DNA from 4 places in the Oceanobacillus sp. FSL K6-2867 genome. Region 4 is predicted to be linked to each of the others. Evidence: riboswitches for the same ligand, from Rfam matches in the RefSeq annotation. Region 4 holds a riboswitch; each other region holds the start of a gene.
What was found. Region 4 has a riboswitch for thiamine pyrophosphate ahead of tenA (thiaminase II). Riboswitches for the same ligand answer to the same signal wherever they lie in the genome.
Positions count from the first base shown of each region.

Region 1: another riboswitch for thiamine pyrophosphate. It lies ahead of thiW (energy coupling factor transporter S component ThiW); the one in region 4 lies ahead of tenA (thiaminase II).
Region 2: another riboswitch for thiamine pyrophosphate. It lies ahead of thiT (energy-coupled thiamine transporter ThiT); the one in region 4 lies ahead of tenA (thiaminase II).
Region 3: another riboswitch for thiamine pyrophosphate. It lies ahead of NSQ77_RS07555 (lipoate--protein ligase family protein); the one in region 4 lies ahead of tenA (thiaminase II).

Region 1 covers NZ_CP150144.1:1,568,488-1,575,915, reverse strand. The annotation lists gene NSQ77_RS07780 (ABC transporter permease) at 1-963, shown strand, start outside; gene NSQ77_RS07775 (TetR/AcrR family transcriptional regulator) at 1,050-1,670, shown strand; gene NSQ77_RS07770 (hypothetical protein) at 1,846-1,968, shown strand; gene NSQ77_RS07765 (response regulator transcription factor) at 1,999-2,301, shown strand; gene NSQ77_RS07760 (helix-turn-helix domain-containing protein) at 2,343-2,501, shown strand; gene thiE (thiamine phosphate synthase) at 2,626-3,234, opposite strand; gene thiM (hydroxyethylthiazole kinase) at 3,238-4,008, opposite strand; gene thiD (bifunctional hydroxymethylpyrimidine kinase/phosphomethylpyrimidine kinase) at 3,989-4,810, opposite strand; gene thiW (energy coupling factor transporter S component ThiW) at 4,888-5,373, opposite strand; TPP riboswitch at 5,550-5,661, opposite strand; gene NSQ77_RS07735 (LytTR family transcriptional regulator DNA-binding domain-containing protein) at 5,895-6,953, shown strand; gene NSQ77_RS07730 (ABC transporter ATP-binding protein) at 7,128-7,428, shown strand, end outside.
Region 2 covers NZ_CP150144.1:3,796,681-3,804,108, reverse strand. The annotation lists gene NSQ77_RS18330 (Glu/Leu/Phe/Val dehydrogenase) at 1-438, opposite strand, end outside; gene NSQ77_RS18325 (hypothetical protein) at 542-1,963, opposite strand; gene NSQ77_RS18320 (general stress protein) at 2,097-2,447, shown strand; gene NSQ77_RS18315 (hypothetical protein) at 2,564-2,701, opposite strand; gene thiT (energy-coupled thiamine transporter ThiT) at 2,771-3,340, opposite strand; TPP riboswitch at 3,451-3,554, opposite strand; gene NSQ77_RS18305 (M3 family oligoendopeptidase) at 3,624-5,405, opposite strand; gene NSQ77_RS18300 (YceI family protein) at 5,693-6,229, shown strand; gene NSQ77_RS18295 (VanW family protein) at 6,311-7,180, opposite strand.
Region 3 covers NZ_CP150144.1:1,532,262-1,539,689, forward strand. The annotation lists gene trpB (tryptophan synthase subunit beta) at 1-734, shown strand, start outside; gene trpA (tryptophan synthase subunit alpha) at 734-1,531, shown strand; TPP riboswitch at 1,659-1,762, shown strand; gene NSQ77_RS07555 (lipoate--protein ligase family protein) at 1,979-2,767, shown strand; gene lipA (lipoyl synthase) at 2,760-3,704, shown strand; gene NSQ77_RS07565 (CotY/CotZ family spore coat protein) at 3,976-4,539, shown strand; gene NSQ77_RS07570 (hypothetical protein) at 4,602-4,826, opposite strand; gene NSQ77_RS07575 (thioredoxin family protein) at 4,954-5,292, shown strand; gene NSQ77_RS07580 (FtsX-like permease family protein) at 5,319-6,659, opposite strand; gene NSQ77_RS07585 (ABC transporter ATP-binding protein) at 6,656-7,348, opposite strand; gene NSQ77_RS07590 (hypothetical protein) at 7,362-7,428, opposite strand, start outside.
Region 4 covers NZ_CP150144.1:2,043,819-2,051,246, forward strand. The annotation lists gene recR (recombination mediator RecR) at 1-271, opposite strand, end outside; gene NSQ77_RS10185 (YbaB/EbfC family nucleoid-associated protein) at 370-684, opposite strand; gene dnaX (DNA polymerase III subunit gamma/tau) at 801-2,483, opposite strand; gene tenA (thiaminase II) at 2,677-3,369, opposite strand; TPP riboswitch at 3,462-3,564, opposite strand; RNA gene ffs (signal recognition particle sRNA large type) at 3,690-3,955, opposite strand; gene tadA (tRNA adenosine(34) deaminase TadA) at 4,008-4,466, opposite strand; gene NSQ77_RS10210 (isochorismatase family cysteine hydrolase) at 4,558-5,091, shown strand; gene NSQ77_RS10215 (glycoside hydrolase family 18 protein) at 5,156-6,445, shown strand; gene NSQ77_RS10220 (type 1 glutamine amidotransferase domain-containing protein) at 6,550-7,065, opposite strand; gene NSQ77_RS10225 (Rrf2 family transcriptional regulator) at 7,129-7,428, opposite strand, start outside.

The DNA.
Region 1 (7,428 bases), 480 kb from region 4:
CTTATCTTTGCGCCGATTTTAGTCCTGACTATGCTTCACTTGGTTTTTAATGGAGATGACTATGTACCGAAAGTGGGATTAGTAGAAATTCCTGAAGCTATTGTTGACCAAATTGATGCGACAGATGCTGAAGTAACCATATACACGAATGAAAATGATGCGCAGCAAGCTGTCCACTCTGAGGAAATTGATGGTTATATTTTACTTGATGATGCCACTACTCCAGCTGTCTTTCTTGAAGGTAGTGACCCAAGTGTGAATAGTGCAACATTGAGATGGATCCAATCAGCATTTGATTCACTGAAGCAGAGTGAAGGTGATGCACAACATGAAATTGATTATTTATACGGCTCAAGTGATATGGGTTCATTCGATTATTTTGGCCCAGTACTGCTCGGATTTTTTGTGTTTTTCTTTGTCTTTATTATTGCTGGCGTTTCGTTTATTCGGGAGCGGACAACAGGTACGCTGGAGCGGCTGCTATCTACACCATTGCGTAAATGGGAGATTGTAATGGGGTATGTTCTTGGATTTGGAATCTTCACGATTATTCAATCAGCAATTATTGCATGGTATGCTATTTATGTACTGGATATGATGATGGTAGGAGCATTTATTTATGTGCTTTTAATTACATTATCACTTGCACTCACAGCACTAACATTAGGGATACTCATTTCTTCATTTGCGAACAATGAATTGCAAATGATTCAATTTATTCCGATTGTTGTTATTCCGCAAATATTCTTTTCCGGTCTTTTTAATTTAGAAACAATTTCCGATTGGCTAAGCTGGGTTGGTCCGTTTACACCCCTTTATTATGCAGCAGATGCTCTGCGGGACGTTATGGTGAGGGGACATGGCTGGAATGAAATATATTTAAATTTAATTATTCTGTTTGGCTTTTCACTGCTATTTATGCTATTAAATGGCTTGACGCTCCGTAAGTATCGAAAAATATAAATTATGCTTTTCGTTGCTACCTGTGACACTTATTCGATATGATGTTAGATAAGAGGAATGTTTAACTTGATAAGAGGCGAAATTTGATGACAAATAGTGAAACGAAATTAACTAAAAAACAAATAGCGATATTAGAGGCAGCAACAGAGTTATTCGCAGAAAAAGGCTATGCAGGTACTTCCACGAGTGAAATCGCTAATAAAGCAGAAGTTGCAGAGGGGACAATTTTTAAACACTTTAAATCGAAAAAGGGGCTTTTGTTATCGATTGTTTCACCGATGATGGTGAGGCTGATTGCTCCAATGGTAAAAAAAGATATGAACAAGGTTCTTGATCAGGATTTTGAACGTTTTCAAGACTTTATTCGAGCAATGATTGAGAATAGAAAAGAATTTATTAAAAAAAACCTGCCCCTTTTACGGATACTGATTCAGGAAATTCCTTTTCATCCAGAGTTAAAGGAGCAGTTTATTGAGTATATCGGCAAAGATATTTTTGGTAAACTCAGAAACATTGTTGAACATTACCAGGCTAAGGGCCAGCTTATAAAAACCCATCCCGATACAATCATTCGAATCGTTGCCTCGTCTATTTTTTCTTATATTATCGCACGATACGTTATTATTCCTGAGGGAGATTGGAACGATGAGGAAGAGGTTGATCGAATAATTCAAGTTCTGGAAAATGGGATTGTGCCAAGGGAATAGGCGTTTCTAGCTTTTAATCCTTTTCTATGGGAAACGTAGAAAAGGATTTTTTATGTTCTGTCGTAAGCAGTTAAGGCTAATTTATTTAGCTGACCACTAATTATTAACTAAAAATAAACTTTTGCGTTGTCGTTAATAAAGTGACTTATACTTGAGTTGGAGAAGGGGAGGACCTATGGCAGAACAAAGCAAAATTCTTATCGTGGAAGATGATTATGAAATTGCCTCGATTATGAGGAATCACTTAGCTAGAGAAGGATTTGAAGTGACTTGGGCATCAACTGGGGTAGAAGGCTAGGAGGATTTCAAAGAGGATAATTATACCTTAGTGCTTATTGATCTTATGATGCCAGAGATGGATGGTTTTACATTATGTGAACAGATTCGATTAGAAAGTGATATACCATTATTAATTGATAGTGCTAAAAGTGAGGATGAAAGCAAGATACGAGGATTAGGTCTTGGTGCGGATGATTGTCTAACAAAGCCGTTCAGCCTGAAAGAATTGGCTGCTCGGGTACATTCTCACCTAAGAAGATACCAGCGCTATACAAATAAACATTATAATGAGCAAGTCTTTCATTATAAACATGGGCTGGGCGTTGATTTTTTAATGAAGCTGTATTTTTAGATGAAGAAATTCTCTTTCTAACCGCCAAAGAGCGGGAAATTTTGTTTTTTCTTGCTAAGAATCCATTTATTACGTTTGAAAAAGAAAAAATTTATGAGCATGTATGGCAACTGATGAATGTTGATGGCAATAACACAGTAACAGTTCATATTAAAAGCTTTCGCAATAAGCTGAGGGATACTATTTTTTTCTATTTATAGTGATTGTTTCCTGTTTGTTGATGGGGATGACTTATCAGGAAAAGTGTTAACTTGATAGTTTGCTTCCTTTGTTAGGTTACGGATTAAAGAATATCCCAGTAGTTAGACTCTGGGATATCTTCTCCTAAATAGTTTTCACAGCTCCAGCAATATCCTCTGCCTGTGTAACCACAGAAATAAATGAAACTCCATCTGCCCCAGCTTGCAGAACAGAGCTCGCATTCTTCGTATTGATCCCACCAATACCGACAATTGGCAGCGTTGGAAATTGGGTGCGTAATGTCTGAATCCATTCCAAACCAACAGCCGCTTTTGCATCTGTTTTGGTTGTTGTGGGAAAAATTGGACCTGCACCAATATAATCGACAAGATCTAGTGGACTTCTTTCAACTTCACCCATGTTAGAAAGGGAGAGTCCGATGATTTTAGTTGGAAAAGCCAGACGCAACTCCTTTACCGATTGATCGTCCTGACCAACATGAATTCCGTCCGCATCCAGTAATTCAACAAGCCGGGCATCATCGTTTACAATAAACGGAATCTCGTACTGTCTGCAAATGGCTCGTAACTGCTTGCCTAATTCCAGTTTCGCATTACCATTAAGTGATGCAGGTCCCTTTTCGCGGAATTGAAATGCTGTGATTCCAGCTTTGGCTGCAGCTTCCAGTATTTTTGCTGGGTCACGATTACAGTTTTGACTGCCCATAATAAAATATTTTCGTAAAAATAACATTGCTTATTTTCCCTCCAGTTGTTCTACTTCAAGTGAAAGGGCATCGATGAATGGCGCAACAAATGTCCCTGAGCCATTTACTGATGGACTAGCGGCTGCATGGGAGGCGGCTAATCCGTAAAATTGAACAGCTGTCAATGCTTGCTCTTCAATTGGGTCATCGGTTGTTAAACAGGCAGTCAGTATAGAGCCTAGCAAACAACCAGCTCCTGTTACTTTAGCTAAAGTTGGGTGCCCCGTATGATTTAGGATACAGGACTCTCCAGTACAAATAATATCTGTTTTACCGGTAACAACGGCAGTCGTTTCGTACGCCTTTGCTACACGCTGAGCAATTTCTTCTGCATTACCATCTCCGATAGATTCTACGCCTTTTGTTTGCCAAGGGATATCGGCTAGATATGCTAATTCACCTGCATTTCCTTTGATAGCAGTAGGCTTTACCTCTTTTAAAATTTGTTTAACAGCAGCTGTCCGAAATGTCGTTGCAGCAACACCTACTGGGTCGAGTACAACGGGAATTCCTTTTTCATTTGCCTTTTTACCAGCAAGTATCATTGCATCTAGATCGTTTGCTGTTAAGGTACCAATATTTATTAAAAGACCATCCGCAATAGAAGCCATATCCTCTGCTTCCTCTTCGGCTTTTGCCATTACGGGAGCGCCGCCAAAGGCTAATAGACCATTTGCGGTAAAATTCATCACAACTTGGTTCGTTAAATGATGAATGAGTGGTGTCTTTTCCCGTACGCTTTTAATAATTTGTGAATTCATGTTTAGCACCTTCTTTCCGTATTGCCCAATGGTTTGTTGGACCACTTCCAGATCCAAGATCGAAGGAATGCTTAATTGCCGCAGTGACAAATTCCTTTCCATTTTTAACAGCGTCATACAAAGATAATCCTTTACTTAAATAGGCAGTAATTGCAGCTGCATACGTACAGCCAGTTCCATGCGTGTTTTTTGTATCAATTCGCTCTGCTGAGAAGCTGTGTATGTTTGAGCCGTCATACAGGAAATCAATTGCTTCGCCTTCTCTGTGCCCGCCTTTGATTAGGGCAGCGCCAACACCGAATTTCTTAACAAGCAGCTCTGCGGCCTGTTTCATATCAGCTGTTGTTTCAATCGGTTCTTCAATTAGAAATTCCGCTTCTGGAATATTTGGAGTTACAAGTGTGGTGAGTGGTAAAAGCTGCTTGCGTAAATAATCACGTGCCTCTTCTTCTATTAAAGCATCTCCACTCGTCGCAACCATAACAGGGTCCATGACATATGGAACTTGAAGGGCTGCTATTTTTTTCTGGATAACTTCCATCATATCTTGATTGGCGATCATTCCGGTTTTTAGTGCGTGAATAGGCATATCGGAAATCACGGAGTCCAGTTGCTGTTCAATAATTTTAAGTGGTACATGGTGAATTGCTTGAACACCTGTTGTATTCTGGGCTACAACCGAGGTAATAACGGACATTCCATAGCTTTGCAGCTCTTGGAATGTTTTTAAATCAGCGTGGATACCTGCTCCACCGCTTGGATCTGTTCCGGCAATTGTAAGTGCACATGCTACTTGTTTCATTGGTTATACACCGTCCTATTGAAAGATTTCTCACATGTAAGTGTTATTTTTATTAATCCTTGTATAAATCGTGCAATTTAATGACGAATTAAACGTTTACTTGCAACTCTTGAAACGATAAATAAGCCAATCAGGGAACCAGTAATACTACTAACTAAAAAAGGTGGGATAAAGGCAAATGCTCCGGCAGAGCTTCCCATAAAGATAGAAGCAAATGGTACAGCGAAAAGTGCACCGAAAATCCCGCTTCCAACGCCTTCGCCAACAGCAGCCAGTGCATTTTTTCCGGATTTTTTATAAAGGTAGCCTGCTAAAAAGGCACCAACCATTGCACCTGGAAATGCTAATAATGTACCTAGCCCGAGCATATTGCGAAGTAAGCTGATCATAAAAGCGATAACGACGGCTGGTCCTGGTCCGAGCGTAACTGCTGTCATGACATTAATTGCATGCTGAACAGGATAGGCTCTAGCGATTCCAGCGGGAAACCATAGCAATTGAGCAGTAATCGTGCCGATTGCAATAAATACAGCCATGGTAGTTAATAAACGTGTTCGATTCATCAGTTCCTCCATTTCTGGGGTAATACAAAAGGCAGTGATATAAATCAGTGCACTTCTGTACAGCAAGTCCTGGTCACTGAATTTTGGAATTCAGCTGCGGCCGCGTTGCTGGAATTGGACGCAAAAAAAGCTAGATCCATTGGGACCCAGCTTGATACGTGTGAAAAATAGTTTGGACATATGTCAGACTACTTCCCTCCGCTGGCATTAACCAGATCAGGTCCATAAGAGTCGGGAATTGGTACGCTTCCCTCTCAGCCCATATTTTGGGCACCCCTAGTAGTTTAAATAACGATATACATTTGAATTCAACTCTAAGCTTAACAAATTTTTTAACTTTTGTCATTATTAACATGGAAAACATGGTATAACTAATGTAGTCTGCTATACAGAAGAGTTATAAAAGTAACATACTGAATACTGTTATAAACAAATGTTTTACACAGTCAGTTGCCCATAGAGGATAATTACATCATCAATTCCTACATCCACAAAAGACGGAATAATGAAAGGCTGATAAAATGACAATTTTAACAATGAAAAATATAGAAAAACATGAAAAAGATACACAGCTGTTTTCCGCTTTTAATTTAGAAATTGCTGAAGGACATATTACAGCAATTTATTCATCACTAAATGTTCGGAGTACGCTTTTAAATATGATTCTTGGAAAAATCCCTGTGGTAAATGGGGAAATTCGGGTTAAAAATGTAACCATTGCAGAAGACAAACGGAGATTTTTGAACAACCTTGGCATTTGTTTTTTTGAAGAAGGGATGTATGAGAGATTAACGGTTTCTGAGTATTTACGTTTTTTTAATAAACTATATGAAGTGGAACTGGAGTTAGAACAAATTATCCATTTAACACAGCTGCAAGAAAAGAAGAATAAAAGAATTAGAGACTTAACATTTTCGGAGATGAAACGTGTGCAATATGGACGTTTACTAATTCAGGCACCTTCTTTATTTGTTTTTGAGGAGCCGGACTTGAATGTAGACATGGAAACAAAACGTGTATTTATTAATATCACGAGAAAAATACAAGAAATAGGCAAAAGCATACTTATATTAACTGGAAATATGGAGAGTGCTGTTACGGTCGCTGATTGTGTTTATCGGCTGGATGAAGATGGACTACGAATTATTGAGACAGAAACAGAGGAAGATGCAGCAGAAGAAAAGGATACAGAATTAATTCCAGCAGAAGAAACAGATAATGAGAAAGGTCCAAAGCCAATTCAATTGAATAAAATTCCAACGAAGGTCAATGACAAAATTGTTTTATTTGACCCACCCGAGATTGACTACATTGAGAGTAATGATGGTCAAGCAAATATTTACATAAAAGGAGAAGCATTTCCAAGCTCACTCACCTTAACCAATTTAGAAGACCGCTTGCAGCATTTTGGATTCTTCAGATGTCACCGATCCTATATTGTAAATTTACAGAAGGTTCGCGAGGTAATTACATGGACCCGAAATAGCTATAGTTTGATTTTGGATGATAAGGAAAAGTCACAAGTGCCACTTTCAAAAACAAAAATGGCAGAATTAAAAGATCTGCTCGGCCTTAAATAAGCTCCGTTCATTGGAAAAAGCGGAAAATCAAGGCTTACTAATTAGATAATTCACTGCAAAATATACTCCATTCACCTTGAAAAATACTCTTTTCATTAGAAATATGCTGTTTTCACTTCATTTTCCATTTAATCTAGAGTCACAAACAAAAGTGATTTACGGGGAGGAAGAATTTTGGAAAACATTATTGAAGTGAAATCATTAGCAAAAATTTTTGGCAATAAAGCTGCATTGGAAGATGTAAGTTTTCAAGTGAAAAAAGGAGAGACATTTGGTTTTTTAGGTCCGAGTGGTTCCGGGAAGACGACAACAATAAAAATTCTCACTGGACAATTGATCCAGACCTCTGGAGATGCTTCTGTATTTAATATACCAGCAGCTTCCTTAAATAAGCCATCCTATCGAAAAAAAATTGGGGTTATTACAGATAATAGCGGGTTATACCAACGTTTATCAATTTATGACAATTTGAAAC
Region 2 (7,428 bases), 1.8 Mb from region 4:
TATAATATCGCTGAAATACTGAACGTATTTTCGTGATATTAGATTTAGCTCTCTTGGATGGTATTTTCTAGGATCAATTACGACACCACCTTTTCCTCCACCAAAAGGCACTTCATGCAGCGCATTCTTGAGTGTCATTAAAGTAGCAAGATTAACCACTTCATCCTCATGAACCGATTCATGAAATCGAATTCCGCCTTTATATGGTCCGAGAATATTATTATGCTGTACCCGAAAAGCAGGGATTCGAACTACCTCTTCATTTTCAAGTGTAACCCGAAGAAAGGATTTTGCAATATGGTTCGGAGTCGATAAAATTGATTTTAGCGCTCGGAAAACCTTTTCCCTGTCCTGATCTTGAATATCATTTAGAAACTCGGTTTCATCAGACAAGATATCCAAAGAGTTCCCAATCATTTCAACTGTATTAATTGGCATGACGATACCTCCTTCCTTTTTGTTTAATTTCCCCAATTTTTCTCTAGTGTAACAAATGATTGCTTCCTCCTCTACCAATAATATCCTTTTAAATTAAAATCACCTACAGCAAAAAAATTGCAAAAACGGTAGCGATCATTAAACCGCAGATTACGGGAATAAAGTTTTTCCTTACAAGTTCCATCACAGATACGCCGCAAAATCCCGCAATTGCAATTAAAGAAGACCATGCAACAATTGTTCCGCCCCCAGTCCAAATAGCCCCCATTTGACCGATTGCTGCAAGAGTCGATGCATCGATTGCATTGTTTTGTAAAGAAGCTGCCAATGCCCCAGTTAGTGGTAAACCAGAGAACCCTGAACCATCAAGACCTGTAATAATACCAATTATTAAAAGACTGAAAGCTGCAAGAAACGCACTTTGCGGGAGGTAATCTTGTACAGACTGGACAAGGTCAAATAATAGTGCTGGCGCATTCTCTTCAACTCCCAGGATACTTCCTGAGAATTCTGGGCTTCCCAGAAAGAAAAAGCCTGCAATTGGAATGACTGGACCCATTGCTTTAAACGCAAATACAAATCCATCTGTAATATGGTTACTGATGTAATCCAGTGCATGTTGTCTCCCATACGCAAATGTAATAGCCAACAATAAAACTGCAGCTACTCCCCCTATAAATGCAGCACCATCGCCACCTTCTAAACCACTCATTCTTCCAGAAAGAAGCTTTTCGTAAATCATGAAGCCTACAACACCTAATAATGTCAGCGGGACAATTACAGCAAAAGTTTTACTCCAAAATGTAACGTGTTTTGTTTTTGCCTTGTGATTAGACGTGGCAGTAGACTGTAATCCTTTTAAGTCTTTTTCAATTCGCGCATCGCCTTTTTTTCGGATACCTCTTCTTAACAATATATATGCAAGCAGAATGGCTACACTACCAGAAACAAGCGATAGAATCATCGCTTTATCAGCAACTTCATTAATATCGACACCAGCGGATGCTGCAGATAATCCCGGTGCTACTTGCACAATATAATCCGAGGAGAGTGCCATTCCTTGACCTGCAAGAGCTATCGCAACGGCGGATGTCATCGCCGGCAAGCCAGAACGAACAGCTGCTGGAACTAGCAATGCACAGATCAATGGAACTGCAGGGGTCGGCCAAAAGAACAACGAAATAACATAAGTGACACCTACGAGAACAAAAAAAGAAACATGACCATTTACCATCATTTTCTCAAACGGTTCAACCATCCTTCTGTCAGCTTCTAAATCTCGAAGTGCATGCAATAACGCAAGCATAAAGGTAATAATCAGAAAGATATTGAATAGTTCTTGTGCGGCTACTAAATTAGCTCTGAAAATTGTCGTCAGCCCATCCACAACACTGCCCGTGTAAAAACAGCCAATAATAAAGGTTCCTAATAGCGTAGGAAATACAACACCTTTTCTAAAAACCATTGTTAAAATAACAATGAGTGTAAATAAGCCATAAAGCAAATGGGAAAATGTTAAAACCATACGTATTCCTCCCTTTTGGATGTGCTATAGCCTATGCGTAAAAATTTCTGTATGCGACAATTTCGAGCACTGGATGTTTTATTATTTAAAGAACGGGAACATAAATAATAACTTTTTAAGGAGGTATGCAAACATGAAACCATATGTAAGAGAATATGTAGATGAAACCCAAATTAAACTTGATATTAACAAATTAAAGGCAAGAGGTATAACGAAAGAGGATATTTATATCCTTACACACGACGATGAAAGAACTGGTCGAATAGCTGACGGAGCTGACGCAAATACCATTGGAATGAAAGAAATGGATTTTTCAAGTGCTGTTGGAAATATGTTTAACAGTCAAGGTGATGAATTACGAAACAAGCTAAAAGAAATTGGTGTTTCTTCTGTAGAGGCAGAAAATTATGAAGAGGACTTAGATGACGGCAAAATTCTTCTTATCGTTACTAACCATGATTTGGTTGATCAAATGCTCGCTTAAAAAAGCCGAAACCTAATCTCCCTTAAAGACTTAGGCAAGAACTCCGGGCGGGATTATACCGCCCTTTCTTCTTTAGCCTGAAAGGGAGGTCTTTTAATGAAAAGGATGCTTATTATTTACAACTCCTTCTTATCTAATTTAGCAGCACAAGGATTACAAAATAGTTTTCCCCCTTTGTGTACACCATCAAAGAATCCATCTTTACAATAGACTTCCTCTTTGCATTTCACACATGTACCGATTAATTCACGCATTTCATCACCTCCTATATAAAAAATAACCCCTTCTAGAGGTTATTCTTCTGTGAGCGAATGTATAATATTTTATGCAGCGTTCATTAATGTTCGTGGCTGCTTATGGAACAAGAAAAATACAATTACAGAACTGAGAATAAATGAAGGAACCATGTATGATGCATTATAAATTAATGAATACAGCCAAGCTGGCTGGCCTTCAACTGCTGAGCCGAAGAAAACAATTCCCGCCACATAATGAGCTATGAAACGCAAGCCAGAGCCAACGAAAACACCAAAGGTGATATAGCTCAAATATGTTTTCGTTTCACCAGATTTAACCGCTCCCTGAATTTTCTTAGCAAAAACACCAGCAAAGCCGAGTACTGTAAATGCAATTGCATAATCAATAAATCCTTGCAGCGGTACTAAAACATAAGCCGTTCCAGTTGCCACTTGCAAAACTCCCCAAAGAAACCCAGAAAGCAGACCACCTTTAATCCCCCAGCGGAAGGCAACAATAAAAATGGGAATCATTGCAAATGAAACCGATCCGCCTTGCGCCCAAATTTTAAAAGATATTGGAAGAATGTCTAAAAGAAGTGCTAATGCAGTAAAAATCGCTACCTCTACTAAAAATAACGTACGTTTTGTATTCAATGTTAAAAACTCTCCCTTACTTTTTTAGACGCAAAAAAGTAATGCCAAGGGAAGCTTTCTGATGGTGACTGCAATAAGCAGTCTGCTTCGCTCACATTACTTTCTTTATTCCATCAAAAAGACTACCATCCCTACGTTAGAATTAACTAACAGGTTCAAAGGGTCTGAACTTAATTGTTCACTCTCAGCCAAAACGACTCCCCCTGTAGGCTTTTTCTATTTACTTTTTTGTCATCTGTATTGTACCTTATTTATTAGAATTTAACAAATAAATTATAGTATATTATAAGCTGAGAAATTCTTCTACATCTTCTACACATAATCCAATTGCATTCTCCCAAAAATCCGGCTTAGTCAAGTCAACATTCAGGTGTTTCTGTGCAAGCTCTTCTACTGTCATTCTGCCGGTATCTCTTAATAATGCAATATAATCTTCCTCAAAGCTGCCGCCCTTTTCCTTTGCATATGCATAAATACCCAGGCTGAATAAATAGCCGAATGTATATGGAAAATTATAGAACGGAACACCAGTTATATGAAAATGCAGCTTAGAGGACCAAAAGCTTGGATCATATTCTTCTAAACTATTACAATAAGCTTCCTTCTGTGCTTCAATCATTAATTCATTTAAGTGATGTGCGGACACCATTCCTTGTTTACGCGCTTCATAAAATCGTGTTTCAAATAAAAACCGAGCGTGTATATTCATAAAAAAGGCAACGCTACGCTGAATTTTATCCTCCAGCAGAGAGCGCTTTTCCTCCTTGCTTTGTGCACTTTTTACAGATGCATCTGCTACAATCATCTCCGCAAAGGTCGAAGCGGTCTCTGCCACGTTCATTGCGTAGCGTTGGTTTAAGCCGTTGACATCGTTCATCACATGCTGATGATAGGCGTGACCTAATTCATGGGCTAGTGTAGAAATATTTGAAGATGTACCAGAATATGTCATAAAAATACGTGTCTGCTCACTATCTGGGAAGCTCGTGCAAAATCCTCCAGGACGCTTACCCTGCCGATCTTCAGCTTCTATCCATCGTTTTTCAAATGCCATTTTTGCAAAATCTGCCATCTTTGGGCTGAACTTTTGAAATTGATCGACAATATAATTTGCACCTTCTGTATAGCTTGATGTTTTTACAGTTTTACTTAGCGGAGCACTAATATCGTAAATGCTTAATTTCTCTAAGCCAAGCAAATCTGCTTTTTTATTTAAATACGTTACAAAATGCTTTTTATTATTAATAATAGCAGTCCACATTGCATCCAGTGTTTCTTTTTTCATCCGGTTTATTGCTAATGGTTCCTTTAAAACATGTCTCCATCCACGGTGTTTATAAGTTTCCAAGCGGAAGCCGGCTAAATGATTTAAAGTTTGGCTAAATAAAGCTGCTTGTTCTTCCCAGGCATCACCCAGCCGCTTAAAAACATGTTTTCGCATTTCGCGGTCAGGATTCGTAAGTAAATTGGAAGCTTGACCCACAGAGTAATGTTTGTGTTCCCCATTCTCTTCAATCTTCACTGTCATATTACCTACGACCGCTCCGTACATTTGATTCCAGGCATGATAGCCATCTACTGCTAAATCGTTAATCAGTACCTCTTGCTCCTCAGACAGGTTTTCTTTTGCTGCTGCTCTATTTTCATTTAAGACGAAAGCAATATCCACCAATTCAGGCAACTGCAATAATGTTTTCCAATCTGAATCTGGAATAGCAATTAATTTTTGATCAAATTTCGTTGTAATAATTCCCATTTTTGCAGAAAGAGCACTTCGCTGGCCGACTAATATGTCCGCTTTTTCATCTTTTACGTTTTGTGCACTGAGACAGCTTACAAAAGCAGAAGCCTCACGCAGTTTTTTGCTTGTCTTTTCTAATTTATGTACGATTTGCAGGAATTCGGATATATATCCTGATTCTTGTGGAATAAATTGTTCCACTCTTTCTGAAAGATCTGCCAATGCTTCCTTTATATGATTAACATAAGCTTGAAATTGCTCTGATTCGCTTCCTCCCGGAAATAGCGTATCCAAATCCCATCTTGGATTTAAAGTCAATTGCATAATATCTCCCCTTGTTTGATAAATTATCTTTTACCTATCTTCCTATTATAACGAAATTTCTGATGATAATCACGAAATTGGGTAATTTTAGATGCACGTATTGAAACAAAGATATGAAACGATCCTTTAAATGCGTTTCAGCAGCTTCACATCCGGGAAGATTATTTATAGGAAATGTAAATTTAGTTTTAATTAATTTATTTTTAATTAAATGCAGTTGACAATAGCTTATTATGATTATATACTAAGTAACAGAAAGTAATTATAATAAATGGAGGTAATCAGACATGACAAAAACAGTTTGGACGGTTGACCAAGTCCACAGTGAAATTGGTTTTTCTGTAAAGCATATGATGATTTCTAAAGCGAAAGGAACATTTGATAAATTTGATGCAGTAATTGAAGCTGATGTTGAGGACTTGACAGATGCAAAGATTGAAATGACAATTGATGTAAATAGTATCAATACACGAAATGAAGACCGTGATAATCATTTACGTTCAGCAGACTTCTTTGATGCTGAGAATCATCCCAATATGACTTTTGTTGCGACAGATATTAAGAAGACTTCCTCTAATCAATATGATGTAGTTGGTGATCTAACAATTCGCGGAACGACAAAACCTGCTACACTTGACGTAACATTTGAAGGACAAAGTAAAGACCCAATGGGTGGAGCAACTGTAGCTGGATTCAGTGGCACAACAACAATTAACCGAAAAGAATTCGGTCTTACTTGGAATGCAGCAGTTGAAACTGGTGGCGTACTAGTTGGGGAAGATGTTAAAATTAACTTCGAGCTTGAACTTCACAAACAAGGTTAATTTAAAAGCACAAGTAACGTATTCGTTATTTGTGCTTTTTTCAATTTATTGCTTAATAATACCCTCTAACGGTAAAATGTATTATTCTGCATCTCCATTAAAATATTCCACCGTATCCGAAGAATAAATAGAGACAATCATTTTTCCATTACGTGAACTGGCCCGTATTAAAATTGGTTCATTGTATAGATTTTTAAACACGAAATCCGGACCCCACCAGCTAACAGTTGCATCTCTTCCCAGTGGTACATATGGAACCCGCCGGCTATGTGCATACCTTTCCATGATTTGAATTCCTTTAAGATCAACCGCATTAAAGAGCGTTGACGATACTTGACAAATTCCGCCGCCAATATCCTCTGCTAGCTCCCCTTTTACAATCACCGGTGCCTTTTTATAGCCCCTTTCAACTGTTCTTTCTCCAACTACTTGATTAAACGAGAAAGTTTCTCTTGGAAAGACGACTGTATTATTAATTGCTTCAGCCGCAAGAGCAATATTATCGGAACGCTCGGCATTGCGCTGATTATAATACGTCGAATAACTTCCAAGTGCTTTTGTGCTAATTTCTTTGAGTAAACCTGTATCTACCTTAGGATAAGTTCGATATACGGGTACAAGAAGTTTTCCATCTTTCTCACTATAATATAATTCCCTAAATAAATATTCGAATTTATTCCTGTCTAAAGTGGCTCCAGGATTTTCTGCAATGATTCTTCCGTCCTTTCCAAAAAAGGCATTCTGGGGCTCTTGATATACTTCCACTTCCAAACTGTCCATAAGCTTGTTCAATTTAGTATCGTCGATAAAAGAAGCATCAATAATATCTAAACCATACTGTTCGATTTCAACTTTTTTCAAGGTGATCTCCTTGTTCTTAATCTGAATTGGGCTGGCTTGGACATGAAGTGGAGCTCCAATCAGTAGCAAAACAAATAAGAAAACGCGCAATACAACACCTCCCACTATTAGTATGAATCAAACAAATGAATTCATTCTTGCGGGGATATTGAATTTTCGCGATGAAAAATTCATAAATCATCATAATTGAAAGAAACTCCGAACCAGTGTCAATTATGGATTAAGCGTATACCCGCTCCGGAAATACACTTCGCGTACCTTAGGAGGGCTGGTGAACCTCCTTGTGCTAGCGCACTGCGTAGTCTCACCGATGCCCTTCCTCCCGCAGGAGTCTACGT
Region 3 (7,428 bases), 510 kb from region 4:
TGTTAGGTGCTGAAGTGCGTGGAGTTTCTCAAGGCAGTGGAACTTTGAAGGATGCTGTTAATGAGGCATTGCGTTACTGGGTTAATCATGTCGATGATACCCACTATATTATCGGATCTGTTGTTGGTCCGCACCCATTTCCGAAGATCGTTCGTGATCTTCAATCTATTATCGGGAAAGAAACAAAAAAACAAATCCTCGATCAAACTGGTAAACTGCCAGATGCAATCATCGCCTGTGTCGGTGGCGGCAGTAATGCAATGGGGATGTTCTATCCATTTATTGAGGATACAGATGTAAAAATATTCGGTGTAGAAGCTGGAGGCGCTGGTCTTGAAACAAATCAGCATGCCGCAACTCTAACTGGCGGCGAAGTCGGTGTGTTGCATGGTACTTTAACTTACTTACTCCAAGATAAAGAAGGATTAATCGAGGAAGCCTTCTCTATCTCTGCCGGACTTGACTATCCTGGTGTTGGGCCTGAGCATAGTCACTTGCATGAAATAAATCGGGTGAATTACACATCCATTACAGATGATGAAGCACTTGAAGCTTTCCAGTTTTTATCCAAAACAGAAGGAATTATTCCTGCACTAGAAAGCGCACATGCAATTGCATATGCAATGAAGCTTGCGAAAGAAATGCCACAAGAAGACAATATCGTCGTTTGCTTATCAGGACGTGGAGATAAAGACGTCGAACAGGTAAAAAACAGGATTGGAGGGAACATGTAATGGGTAAAGCAAAGTTAGAACGTATACTGGAGGACAGAATAAATGCGAATGAGAAAATCTTCGTTCCTTATATGATGGCTGGGGACGGCGGACTCAATCACTTAGAAGAAACAATACACTTCCTACAAGATTGTGGGGCTGCAGCAATTGAAGTTGGTATCCCCTTCTCCGATCCTGTTGCAGATGGACCAATTATTCAAGAGGCTGGTATCCGTGCATTACAGGATGGAACAACTCTAGCAACAGTTATAAAAAAACTAGCAGCCTTTAAGGATAATCGTTCAATTCCTATTGTTATCATGACTTATTTAAACCCAATTCTAGCATACGGGGTTGACCAATTTGCCAAGGATTGCTTTGAAGCCGGGGTTGATGGCGTCATTATACCTGATATACCGATGGAAGAAGAAGAGATTGTAGCTGGTGCTTTATATGATCAGAGCATTGCTTTTATTCGCCTTGCAGCAATGACAAGTTCAGAAGAACGCTTAATAGAATTAGCAAAACGTTCAGAAGGGTTTCTCTATGCGGTTGCTGTTAAAGGGACAACAGGAGAGCGTGAATCACACGATATGAAAGTGCATGATTATTTGAAACTTCTTAAGAAGAATAGTTCTATCCCTGTTCTTGCAGGGTTCGGTGTCTCAAATTCCGAGCAGGCACAGGAGCTTTCAGAAGCATGTGATGGTGTCATCGTTGGAAGTAAAATTGTTCAGCTGCTGCATGAGGGAAAACGAAAAAACATCCAGCAGCTAATAAAAGGAAGCATTCAAACAAACATGCATAAAGTTCGGTAAAACACACATATCAGGTTAGTTTGTACGTGAATACGAACTAGTATAAAAATTCTTAACGCTAATTGTTGTATTTATCTTTACAATTATTACAATAAGCAGTAAGCTTAGCATGTAATTCGAATAAATAAATACGCACTAGGGGAGCTGCTTGGCTGAGAAAGACGTTCCGCGCCTGACCCTTTGAACCCGAACTAGGTAATACTAGCGTGGGGAATGTGCAGTCGAAAATGGATCTAATATGTTATCGATGGATAAATTTATTAAAGACTGCATTCTATTTGATGCAGTCTTTTTTAAATAAAGAATCGTAAGCGCTCACTGCAGCATTGACGCTTTATATCTCAGCATCTAGCAGCTCTCAAAAAGGTATTCTTTTCATCGGAGGTGTCTACATTGAAGAAACATTGGGCTTTTATTAATACCGGCTTTCAGGATGCTTCGTGGAATATGGCATTTGATGAGTGCTTAATCAACTGGCATCATGAAGGTAAAATCCCACCAACATTACGATTTTATGGCTGGAAAGCACCTAGTTTATCTGTCGGCTACTTTCAAAAGGTTGACAAAAAGATTGATTTCGATGCAATAGAACGGCATAAATGCCAATTTGTCAGACGATTAACCGGTGGCAGTGCAGTGCTTCATGACGATGAATTAACGTACAGCCTTGTTATTTCAGAGAATGACCCAGATATTCCTGTGTCCGTTCAAGAAGCATACCACGTACTATCCAAAGGGGTATTTGAAGGTTATCACAACTTAGGCATCCCCGCTGAGTACGCAATTCCAGACAGGGAAAAGGCCAGAGGCAGAACAGCAATATGTTTTGAAAAACCTGCATTCTACGAAATGGTTGTAGAAGGGAAAAAGCTTTCTGGAAATGCTCAAACAAGAAAAAAAGGCGTACTTATGCAGCATGGCTCAATTCCAATGAGCATGGATACAGAGATGCTCTTTGATTTATTCTTATTTTCCTCCGAACGTTTACGAGAACGGAGTCGAGACGCTTTTTTCAAAAAAGCCGTCACAATTAATCAATTGACAAATCGAAAGTATCATTATGACATGTTAACGGAAGCATTTAAAGCGGGTTTCAAGAAAGGTTTAAATCTTGAGCTCCATCCTTTGCAATTAACAGAAACCCAATGGCAAGAAGTACAGCAATTAGCACAATCAAAATATGAATCGAAAGCATGGAATCTAACTCAAAATAAGGAGCGTGCTAGCATTGGCTAAACAGGCAGAACATATTCGTAAACCAGAATGGCTTAAAACCAAAATCAACACAAATGAATCCTATAAAAAACTAAAGCACTTAATGCGTGATCAACGACTGAATACAGTATGCGAAGAAGCAAAATGTCCCAATATTTATGAATGCTGGAGCGAACGAAAAACAGCCACGTTTATGATTTTAGGCGATACATGTACTCGGGGCTGCCGTTTTTGTGCAGTGAAAACAGGTCTTCCAAGCGGGCTTGACCTGGGTGAACCAAAGCGAGTTGCTGACTCTGTTTCCATTATGGGGCTAAAACATGTTGTTGTGACAGCGGTTGCGCGTGATGACCTGGAAGATGGAGGAGCAGCTGTTTTTGCCAATACTGTCCGGGCAATTCGTCATCAGAACCCAGGCTGTACGATAGAAGTTCTGCCATCTGATATGAAAGGTGATTATGAAAGCTTACATACGCTGATGGATAGCGAACCAGATATTTTCAATCATAATATTGAAACCGTTAGACGATTAACAAAACGCGTTCGAGCCATCGCAAGATACGACCGGTCCTTACAGCTGCTTCAACGTGTGAAAGAAATTGCACCAGCTATTCCTACAAAATCCAGTATTATGGTCGGACTGGGAGAAACAAAAGAGGAACTCATCGAGGCAATGGATGATTTGCGTGCCCATAATGTGGATATCGTTACAATTGGACAATATTTACAACCAACGAAAAAGCACTTAAACGTTGAAAAGTATTACCATCCAGATGAATTTGAAGAATTGAAACAAATCGCTCTCGAGAAAGGCTTCTCACATTGTGAGTCTGGTCCATTGGTACGCTCTTCTTACCATGCTGATGAACAAGTAAGCCAATCTTCAGCACAAAGACGAATTAAATATATGAAAGGCTATGAGTCACAAGAGAATAAACAAGTTGATTTTCACTTTTAAACTTTTAAATACATGTTATTTAAAAAATCCCTCCTAATAATTCGTTAGGGGGGATTTATCGACACATTCACTCTCAATCCGACAGCCTTCCCACAAATTATACCTTCTAACATAAAATTTCCCTTCTCCATCACGAGCTTATTATGCATCTACCCTACTTCATCCGTACAATTTTCATTTCCCAAAATTTATTAGACTATTATACAGGCATCGCGAGAGTATCAACATATCTTGATAGTAAATACAGCAACAGAGAAAGGAGCGACAATTCATGAGTCATAATCCCCATCCATGCAATCATCATAATTGTGTTTGTGAAGTAGTAAGAAAGATAGTCTGTGCACAGAAAGAAGTATCCGATAGAGACAAAAACAAACACTGCAGCAGCAGCTGTGAAAATTCTATTAAACAATTACTTTCATCACATTCTAAAAGCAAAAATATGAACACAACCATTCCATTTGTTCTATTTAACAAAGGCAGCCTTAAACCATTTATTGCAAGCGGTGTTCATAAAAAAGAAAAAAAAGGATGCCATCATGATTATGATACATTTGCTGCAATCGAAACACCAGTCTTGCGGGCTATACGATTTATTCCACACAGCTGCTGTGTCGAGGTTGAATTATTACAGCCTGTAAATGAACATTGTATTCCAGTAACGCATAAAGGAGAAAAACTAGTTGATTTCTTTGAAAGTAAATCTCATCATCATACAGTAGACTTCAAAAAAACTGGTATCTGTATCACACTAGATTTAGAATGCTTTTGCGCTATCACTTGCTTAGATCCTATTAGACCATTACCACCGGGCCATCATTCTTGTACATGTTAGTATATGAAAGAAAGGTTTTTACCGCAGCAACAAAAAGACCCTGAGCATCGGCTTAGGGTCTTTCATTCTGAATTCTCCGTAATGTTTTTCCGTTTATACTTTCTTTCACTTTGGGAATCGTCCTTCGTTTTCGTCTTCTTTTTTTCGTCGTGTGTTTCTATTTTTAAATCTTCCATCGGTATATCATCCACAAACTTTTGCTCTTCCTGTTCATCCAGCTTCGTTCTTCTCTCTTCATTCCACTTCGGCTTCTCATTACTGGTAGAACGTTTATCTTTATCGCGCATTGACTTCTCACCTCATTGTCTCTTTTTATTTTCATTTCCTTTCAGCACTATTATTAAACCTAATCATGAAAAAACTTCTTTTTCTTGCTATACTTTAAGAAAGACAGGCAGACGGAGGTTTATTACAATGAGCGAATTTATGAAAATTAAAACCATCGAACATGCAGAAAGATTTATAACAGAAAACCAGCTTTCTTTCCTATATTTTTCCCGGCCAAATTGCAGTGTTTGTCATGGGCTATTACCACAGGTTGAAAAATTGATGGAATCCTATCCACAAATAAATACAGCTCATATTAATGTAGAGGAAGTTCAAATGGCAGCTGGACGTTTTTCAATCTTTACCATCCCTGTTCTATTGTTTTTTGTAGATGGAAAAGAATATATACGGGAAGCACGAATTGTACATTTGGATTTATTAGAAGAAAAGATACGCAGAATTTATGAAAATGTGCTTGAATCCTAACGATTCAAGCACATTTTTACATATTGCTATATCTCTCTTCGCATTGCCATTAAAACATCAATTTTTGTGGCACGGTTTGCTGGGCGCAAACCAGATAAAATCGTCACAAGCAAGCAAATTCCCACAGAAATGAGAACAAGGCTAACAGGTATCATCGAAAATTGCAGTTGTTCTGGCAGCTCTTCCTGAAAGGCAAACTCTATAATAATTGGCAAACCTATATTTACTAAGGAACTGACCACGTAAGCTACTAAGGTACCTATGAACGCTCCAACAATTCCGATATAACTGCTTTCCAGCAGAAAAATTTGTTTAATTGTCTTGGGATTTGCACCAATTGCCTTCATAATACCAATATCTGGGGCACGTTCTGTTACCGCCATTGTCATCGTATTATAAATACCAATTGAAGCAATAAGAATCGCAATTGTACCGATTAGAATTAAGCCTGCTTTCATGATTGTAAACAGCATGTTGATCTGCTTCATCTCACTAACAACAGAATATGAAGCATAATTTGCATCGTCTAGTTCATCCACAATAACCTGAACTGCTTCCAGGTTCGTTGCATACACTTTTACTTCATCAAATGCATTGAGAGTTGCTGAATCAAGCTGGTCTCCATCAACACCTAATTCTCCACCAGGTGCTCCGGTATAAGCTTCCACATCAGTAAAAACCTCACCAGAAATATATACATTCTGATCTTGTATCCAATCTTTCGTTGGCTTTTTTAAAATTCCAACAACAGTAAGCGGTACAGCCTTTTCCTCTCCATCAACCTCTAAATTCCTTTTCACTGTCATATTTAACGTTTGTCCAATTAAATTGTCTTGATACAGATATTCCCCTTTAATTTCTCCAGATGCTTCATCATATATATCCTCACCTTTCACATCCTGTACAAAATAATCCAGAAAATGATAGCCTACAACTACTTCATTCGGCTTTTCCGGCAGCCTTCCTTTATCAAGCTCCAACCCCGCATCTACCTCAGACGGAAAATGTGCTGATACAGCAGTTGTTTCTGATCCATATTCATCCAGGGAAAAAGTCGGAAATTGACGCAGTTGATTTTTCCGTGTTACAGCATTAACATTATCAATAGACTCTAAGTAATCAATATCTTCCATCGTTAGGGAGCGATAGTTACCATCCTTTTCTAGATGTCCATGGATATCAATTTCTGTAACAATTTGCTGTTCCAACGTCTCTTTAATAATACTCTCTTGCAGCCCATATCCAACAGATGCTAAAACAATAAGGAAGGCACATCCCATTGCCGTTGCTAGAATAGTCATCCCTGTTCTTACTTTATTCTTTTTAAGATTCTGCAGAACGAAGCGAAATTGATCTTTTATTTTCATTGGGATCTAACCCCCTCTGCAATTCGTCCGTCACTTATCGTTATGGTTCGGTCACCAATTGCCGCTACTTCGTCATCATGGGTAATGATAAGAAATGTGATCCCCATTTCCAAATTGAGCTGTTTAATCAATTGCAGCAGCTCTGCCTCTGTTTCGCTGTCTAAACTTCCGGTTGGTTCATCAGCGAGGATTAACGGTGGGTTTAATACTAATGCTCTCGCAATACTGACACGTTGCTGCTGACCACCAGATAACTCACTTGGATAATGATCGGCGAATTCTATTAAGCCAACCTTCTCCAGAATAGCAAGCGTTATTTCCTTGCGTGATGATTCACTTTCACCATTTAAAATTAATGGCAATTCAATATTTTGAAAAGCTGTCATACTGGGAATTAACTGGAAGCTTTGAAAAATAAATCCCATATGCTTTAAACGAAAATCTGCAAATCCAGACTCCGATAAGTCACTCACTCTCTGATCATTTATCCAGATTTCGCCCTCTGTTGGACGAATAAAGCCACTAATCAAATTCAGTAGCGTAGATTTTCCTGAACCACTTTTTCCAACAATCGTTACTATTTCACCTTCATTCACTTGAAATGAGATATCCTGAAGAACTGGTAACGTTGTTTCCTGCCTTTTCTTGCCTAGTACAAAATGATGGCTTAATTGTTTTACTGTAATCAAAATAAGTCCCCCATTATTCATCCAATTCGATTGAATGGATATCCAGATCGTAATCGATATCCTGTTTCTTTGGATTCTTC
Region 4 (7,428 bases):
CATCCTTTGGATCTTGGACAACACAAATAACTGAATTATCCCGTGACGTATCGGAGCATATCGCACACGGGTCCTGATCGGTAATGTGTCCACAAATACTGCAATGAGACAGTTCTCTTTTTGCATTCACTAATGCATTTGCAAAGTTCAGCACATCATCATCTTTCATATTCAATACAAAAAATGCCAGACGGACAGCTGTTTTGGGGCCAATGCCGGGCAATTTTGTAAAACTGTCAATTAACTTCGATATTGGTTCTGGATAATACATCAAGGTTGCCTCCTACATGAAAACATAAGCACCCGCTTCAAACCGGGTGCTTATACTTGGCATGAGTGGTCGCACTCCCTGCCGCTTTTTTCCTTTAATTAAAACATTCCAGGCATATTTAAGCCCTTAGTAAATTGCCCCATTTGCTGATTCGTCTTATCATCAATTTGCTTCAATACATCATTTGTTGCAGCAATGATAAGATCCTGAAGCATTTCGATATCATCTGGATCTACAACTTCTTCTTTAATTGCAATATCAGTGATTTCCTTTTTTCCGTTTGCAGTAATGGTAACCATTCCGCCGCCAGCTGATGCTTCGAAGGACATCTCATGCAGTTCATCCTGAGCCTGCATCATTTTCTTTTGCATTTTTTGCATTTGCTTCATCATATTGTTCATATTTCCCTTCATGGAAAATACCTCCTTTAAATTATAAATAAATTATTTTTCCTAATCACATCCAGCTCCAGCTACCAGCAAGACTTCCCTCACCATACGTCGCTAACCGGGGCTTCCGCTTTTTGCTTCTAATCGTGTATTTCCAGCAAGTCATCTCCGAAGAGTTTCCTTGCTTCATCCACTAATGGATCTCCTTGTTCCTCATCCTTTGGCTTATCTTGTTTGCTTATATATTCCGTACGCAGCTGTGTCCAATCGTTATCTGGAATCGGGATAATCGTTAATTGCTTATCCAGCACACTTGCAAGTACGGATTCAACTGTCTCCCGATTATCTAAAAATAAGGAGCAGTGGATTTCATATTTAAATGCGACAACAAGTGAATCTGCTGATGCTGCTGCAGGTTTACTATCCTGTATTGTTGCATGTGCAGGTGCATTCATCTGCTTCAGCTTACTTAAAAAGTTGGCCCATTGTGATTGGACTTGTTTTAATGCAGGCTTTTCTGCTTTGCCCAGCACATCACGAATCCGCTCAAACGGTATTTTATAGCTGTTTTTTGATCCTCTCGCAGGCTGCCTTCTCTTTTCCGATGCAGCAGGAGCTTGATTCATCTGGGCTGGCTGCTGTTTCAAGGTTGTAAGCTCTTTTTCCAATTGCGTCATTTTGTTCATTAATTTTGATACTGCTTCCGAATCAACATCAGCTCCAGTAGATTCTTGAACATGATAACGGTTGGTAATTGTCAGTATCGCAATTTCGATGAAAACCTTTGGACTATTCGTCCATTTGATTTCCTGCTGACATTGATTCAGTTGGATGATAGCATCCTGAATCCAACCAGCTGATACAGAATCAGAAAGTGCTAGAAAGTTGTCATCTACTCTGGCACGCTCCAATAAACCTTCCAAGGTTGGAGCACTTTTGAACAGTAATAAGTCGCGCATAAAATAAATAAGATCGTATACAAATCGTCCAGGATCTTTTCCACGCTGGATCAAATCATTCAGCAGCTGTAATGCCTGTTCTACATCTTTTTCGTGCATGGATTTCACAATATCAGTGAGCACTTTCTGGGAAACCCCACCTGTAACAGCCAAAACATCATCAAGCTCTACTTGATTCTCACTATAGGAGATTGCTTGATCAAGAATACTCAATGCATCACGCATTCCACCTTCTGCTGCTAATGCAACAGTCTCCAAAGCCTCTTCAGAAACAGAAATGTTCTCTGCCTCCATAATCGTTTGCATACGATCTACAATTGCCTTATTGGATATTGGTTTGAAGTCGAATCGCTGACATCTCGAAATGATCGTTAATGGAATTTTATGTGGCTCGGTTGTTGCCAAAATAAAGACAACATGCTTTGGTGGTTCTTCCAATGTTTTCAGTAATGCGTTGAATGCATTAATGGAAATCATATGCACCTCATCAATGATGTACACTTTATATGGTACTGCACTTGAGGCATACTTCACTTTGTCACGGATCTCACGAATATCATCAACACTCGTGTTGGATGCTGCATCAATCTCAATAACGTCTGAAATCGATCCATCCAAAATACCACGACATGCATCACATTCATTACATGGTTCCTTGACTGGTGCATGCTCACAGTTGATTGTCTGGGCAAAAATTTTGGCAGCACTTGTCTTCCCTGTCCCTCTTGGTCCAGAGAATAAATAGGCATGCGAAAATTTATCTTGTACAATCGCATTCTGCAGTGTTCTTGTAATATGTGTTTGTCCTACGACGTCCTCAAAGGTTCTTGGACGCCAAACGCGATATAAAGCTTGATAGCTCATAATACAGATTCCCCTCTATGATCTATTTCTAATTATACCCGATTTTAGGGGTGAATGTGAACCATAAGCAGACGAAATATATTTTTTTAAAAAGTCATCTGGTATTACTGTCACATTTCGTTTATAAGTAGGTTGATTAGAAAGTTTTGCGGAATAAAAAATCAGGGTGGATTTTATATACCACCCTGATTTTTTATTTAAACAGACGCCGAGTCTCTTGCTTTTCCGAAAGCCATGTTTCAAACGTATAGGACATCTCCCAGAATGCGAGCTCATATTCTTTCGCAATAATAAATTGCTTTTTGATTTTCCGTTTTTCTGTTTCGCTTGCTTTTTCTGCTAATTCATCAAGCAGGTCAATCATCTCTTGTGTGGATTCCTGGAACCACTCACTCGCATATGTGTTTAGCCAATTTTGGTAAATTTCCTCTTTCGGTTTTGCTTCCTTATAAGTAAAGCCAATATCTGCATATAACCAGTAACATGGCAGCATTGCAGCTATAATTTGAGACAGGCTTCCAGACAGTGATGCTCGGTATAAATGCGATGTATACGCATATGCAGTCGGTGCAGGCTTAAAATTCTCTATTTCCGCATCTGTAATCTGTAAAATTTCTGCATGCTCCTTATGCACGGTTAATTCTGCTTCAGCTGTCTTCTTTGCTTTTTCAGCCAGTTTGGCAGCAACATGAAAGTCATCTGAATGTGCAGCGGCAAATGCGTGCACCTTACCGTAATGCTTCAGATAATAAATATCCTGCAAAATATAATTTTTGAATATTTCCAATGGCAAATCGCCACGTACAATCCCTTGTACGAATGGATGATTTAGACTTAGTTCCCAACTCTGTTTTGTTGCCTCTCGCAATGATTCTGAAAAACGCATAATAATTACTCCTCCCTGTATTTACCTTTGTATGAACACTAAAAAACCACCCCGAAATGGAGTGGTTTTATATACAGCTACAGAATATGTATAAGTCACCAGCTCCACTTCCCTACGCTGGTACTAACCAGTTCAGGTTCAAAGGGATAAAGAAATGTATCTTATCTCAGCCAAATGGCACCCCTAGTGGATTTTTATTTATTCTGATTCTATCTTATTTCATTTTTTCATAAAAGTAAAACTATTTACATGAAATGTGTTTCATCGCATTAAAAAACACCCTTCAAAACGTTTGAAGGGTGTTTGATTGAATTATGTAGCCGTGCACCCACTTTCGATGTGACGACCCTATGCGTTACTTAAGTTCATGGCTCGGCCTAGGCTTCCCCACGGCACACAGAAGGTTCCACTTACTGCTGCTTCCTTCCGGACCTGACAGGGTTCGTGGGTTCCTGTTGCGTAGGACCCGGACGTCAACACCAATCCCTTAAGGCAGACCATAAAATCGCCACACCTAGAGTGGGAATTCAGCCTCGCTATAGCGGATTGCGAGTACAGGGCACCGCTACCTCCCCGCTTAGCACGGTAGTTACCATTATAACGACTAAAACGACAAAATGCAACACCAAGGTTACCGACTATTTTTTCCTTTTGCGAAGTGCACGAAAGAAATCTTTAAGCAATGCAGCACACTCTGTTTGTAAAACACCTGACGTTAATTCAACCTGATGATTAAAACGGGGTTCATTCAATAAATTCATTAATGTACCTGCACAGCCAGCCTTGGGATCTGCTGCTCCGTACACAACACGCTTAATTCGTGACTGGACAATAGCGCCTGCACACATCGGGCATGGCTCTAATGTAACGTAAAGGGTGCAATCCTCCAGTCGCCAGCTGCCTATTTTTCCATTTGCTTCCTGTATAATAACGAGTTCAGCGTGGGATAATGTCGTTTGTGAGGTTTCCCGCAAGTTATGACCTCTTGCAATAATTTCATCGTTATATACAATAACCGCACCAATTGGAACCTCATTTAATACAGATGCTTTTTTTGCCTCTTCAATTGCCGCTTCCATAAATTTTACATCATTCATATTATCACAACGCCTTGTTTTAAAGTTTGAAACAATCCGAAACGGGGAAATACTATTAAGTAGTCTATACCGAATATAAGGAGACCTATAAATGGATACATCACTTAATAACACTGCCGTATTATTTATCGATATTATCAACGATTTTGACTTTGATGGCGGTGATGATTTATATCGAAATACGAAGGCAATTCTGCCAAACCTCATTAAGCTGAAGAAATTTGCTAAAGAAAATGGCCTGCCTACTATTTATGTTAATGATCATTACGGTTTATGGCAAGCAGACTTTCATAAAATTATCGAAAACTGTAAGAATGATCGGAGCAGGGGTATTATCGAGGCACTCGCTCCCGAGGAAGATGATTACTTCCTGATTAAACCACAGCATTCTGCCTTTTTCCAGACCCCCCTCCAATCCTTGCTTACAGATTTAAATCGAAGTCACCTTTTAATGGCCGGAATTGCGGGAGATATTTGCATTCTTTTTACTGCAAAGGATGCATATATGTACCAGCTTGGGATGCATGTTCCAGCAAATTGTATGGCATCCGAAACAAAGGAGAATAATGACTACGCATTATATTTGATCCGTTCTGTGATGAAAGCGAATATCGACCCACTTTAAGTCATATCGACGTCCTCCTTCACATAAGTTGAAATGAGAAATTGTTTTGAAGGAGGAAGTTTTCTTGCAAATTCATGTTGTAGCAGAAGGAGATACGCTGGCTTCAATCGCTAATACATACAATACAACTGCTGTCGCCATTACGAATGCCAATGAGCTGGACGCTCCTGATGATCTCGTCATCGGGCAAGCGCTTGTTATCCCAATCATTGGTCAGTTTTACTTTGTTCAGTCAGGAGATAGCCTCTATTCCATTGCAAATCGATTTGGGATGAGCTATCAAGAACTGGCATCAATTAATAATATATCACCTGAGATGACACTTCCTGTCGGCTTACGGCTTTATATTCCACCTGGAGATAAGCGTGAAATCACATCATATGCATACATTGAGCCATTTGGCGACACGGTTTCTGAAACCTTAGAAAATGCCGCCGCCAAAAATTCCCCTTATTTAACTTACCTTGCGTTATTCAGCTATCGGGTAAATCGAGACGGCTCATTGAACGCACCACCAATGGGGAATCTTAGGGAAATTGCTGAAAACACAAATACAGCAATGGCAATGGTTGTAACAAACTTGGAAGGTCCTGGTTTCAGTGATGAGCTTGGTCATATCATTTTAACCGTACAAGCGGTTCAAAATACATTATTGGATAATATCGTAAACACAGCTCATTCAGAAGGATTTACTGATATCCACTTTGATTTTGAATTTCTGCCAGCTGGCGACAGAGAAGCATATAATACATTTTTACGTAAAGCTAAGGAGAGATTTTCCCAGGAAGGCTTACTCTTATCTACAGCTCTCGCGCCAAAAACAAGTGCTGCTCAAACAGGTCAATGGTATGAGGCACATGATTACGCTGCTCATGGCGAAATAGTTGATTTTGTTGTATTGATGACATATGAATGGGGCTATAGCTACGGACCTCCAATGGCTGTTTCACCAATTGACCAAGTTCGAAATGTCGTTGAATATGCGTTAACCGTTATTCCTGCAAATAAAATATTATTAGGTCAAAATTTATATGGCTACGATTGGACATTACCATTTGCAGAAGGTGGAGAGGCTGCCCGTGCTGTAAGTCCACAGCAAGCAATCGCAATTGCCCGGGAACATAATGCTGCTATTCAATTTGACCCTGTAGCACAGGCACCATTTTTCACTTATACTGATGCTGAGGGAAATGAGCATGAAGTATGGTTTGAAGATGCCCGATCCATACAGGCAAAATTCGACATGATTCGTGAGCTGGATTTACTAGGTATCGCCTATTGGAAGCTCGGACTTGCCTTCCCACAAAATTGGCTTCTGTTAAATGACCAATTTACAATAACAAAAATAGAATAGAATGTCGTCCAGCCTTTTTCAGTCGATTCAAAAGACCGCCCCCCCTTTTGATGGAGGACGGTCTTTTTTCTTGTCATTTATTACAGTAATTTAAATACTTCCGCCTATTTCAATAAATTAATGGATTCCCGATTAAATGCTGGCAAGTCATCTGGTTGTCTGCTTGTAACGAGCTGGTTTTGGCAAACAACTACTTCTTTATCAACAACCTTTGCGCCTGCGTAATCCATATCAACTTGGATTGATTTGTATCCTGTCGCATCGCGTCCTTCCAGCGATCTTGCTGTAATTAATAGTTGTGGTCCATGGCAAATCGCAAATACAGGCTTTTTCGCATCCATAAATTGTTTAGCAAACTTCACAAAGCGATCATCTGCCCGTAATAAGTCGGGAGAAAAACCGCCAGGGATGAACAACGCATCAAAATCATCTGGATTGACATCATCAATCCCATTATCAATTGTTAACGTAGTTTCTTTGTTTTTCCCTGTTACTTGGTTGCCTTTTTCTTTTTCAATGGTGATTACTTCATGTCCTGCTTCTTTAAAAGCCTCTGCTGGGCTTGTATATTCAACATCCTCAAACATATCGGTTATGACAGTTGCGATTTTTTTACCCATTATTTATCCGCTCCTTCTAATAAGATTCATAAGGAGTCTTCCCTTTTATAGGAAATTGAAACATCATTGATTCATGCCCATTAATGCTCGCAATTCCTCTTCATTCGAAATTAAATCTTGAACGGTATATTCATCAAGCACTTTGAAAAAGGCATGGAGCGCTTTATTCAGTGCGTGTTTCAGGGTGCATGCAGGGGTAATTACACAATGGTTTGTTCCCTTGTCAAAGCATTCGAGTAAGTTAAAATCACTTTCAAGACTGCGAACAAGCAGCCCAACGTTGATTTCCGATGCAGACTTTGCCAGCCGAATCCCACCATTTCTGCCTCTAATTGTTTCCAATAGACCCATTTTATTCAATTC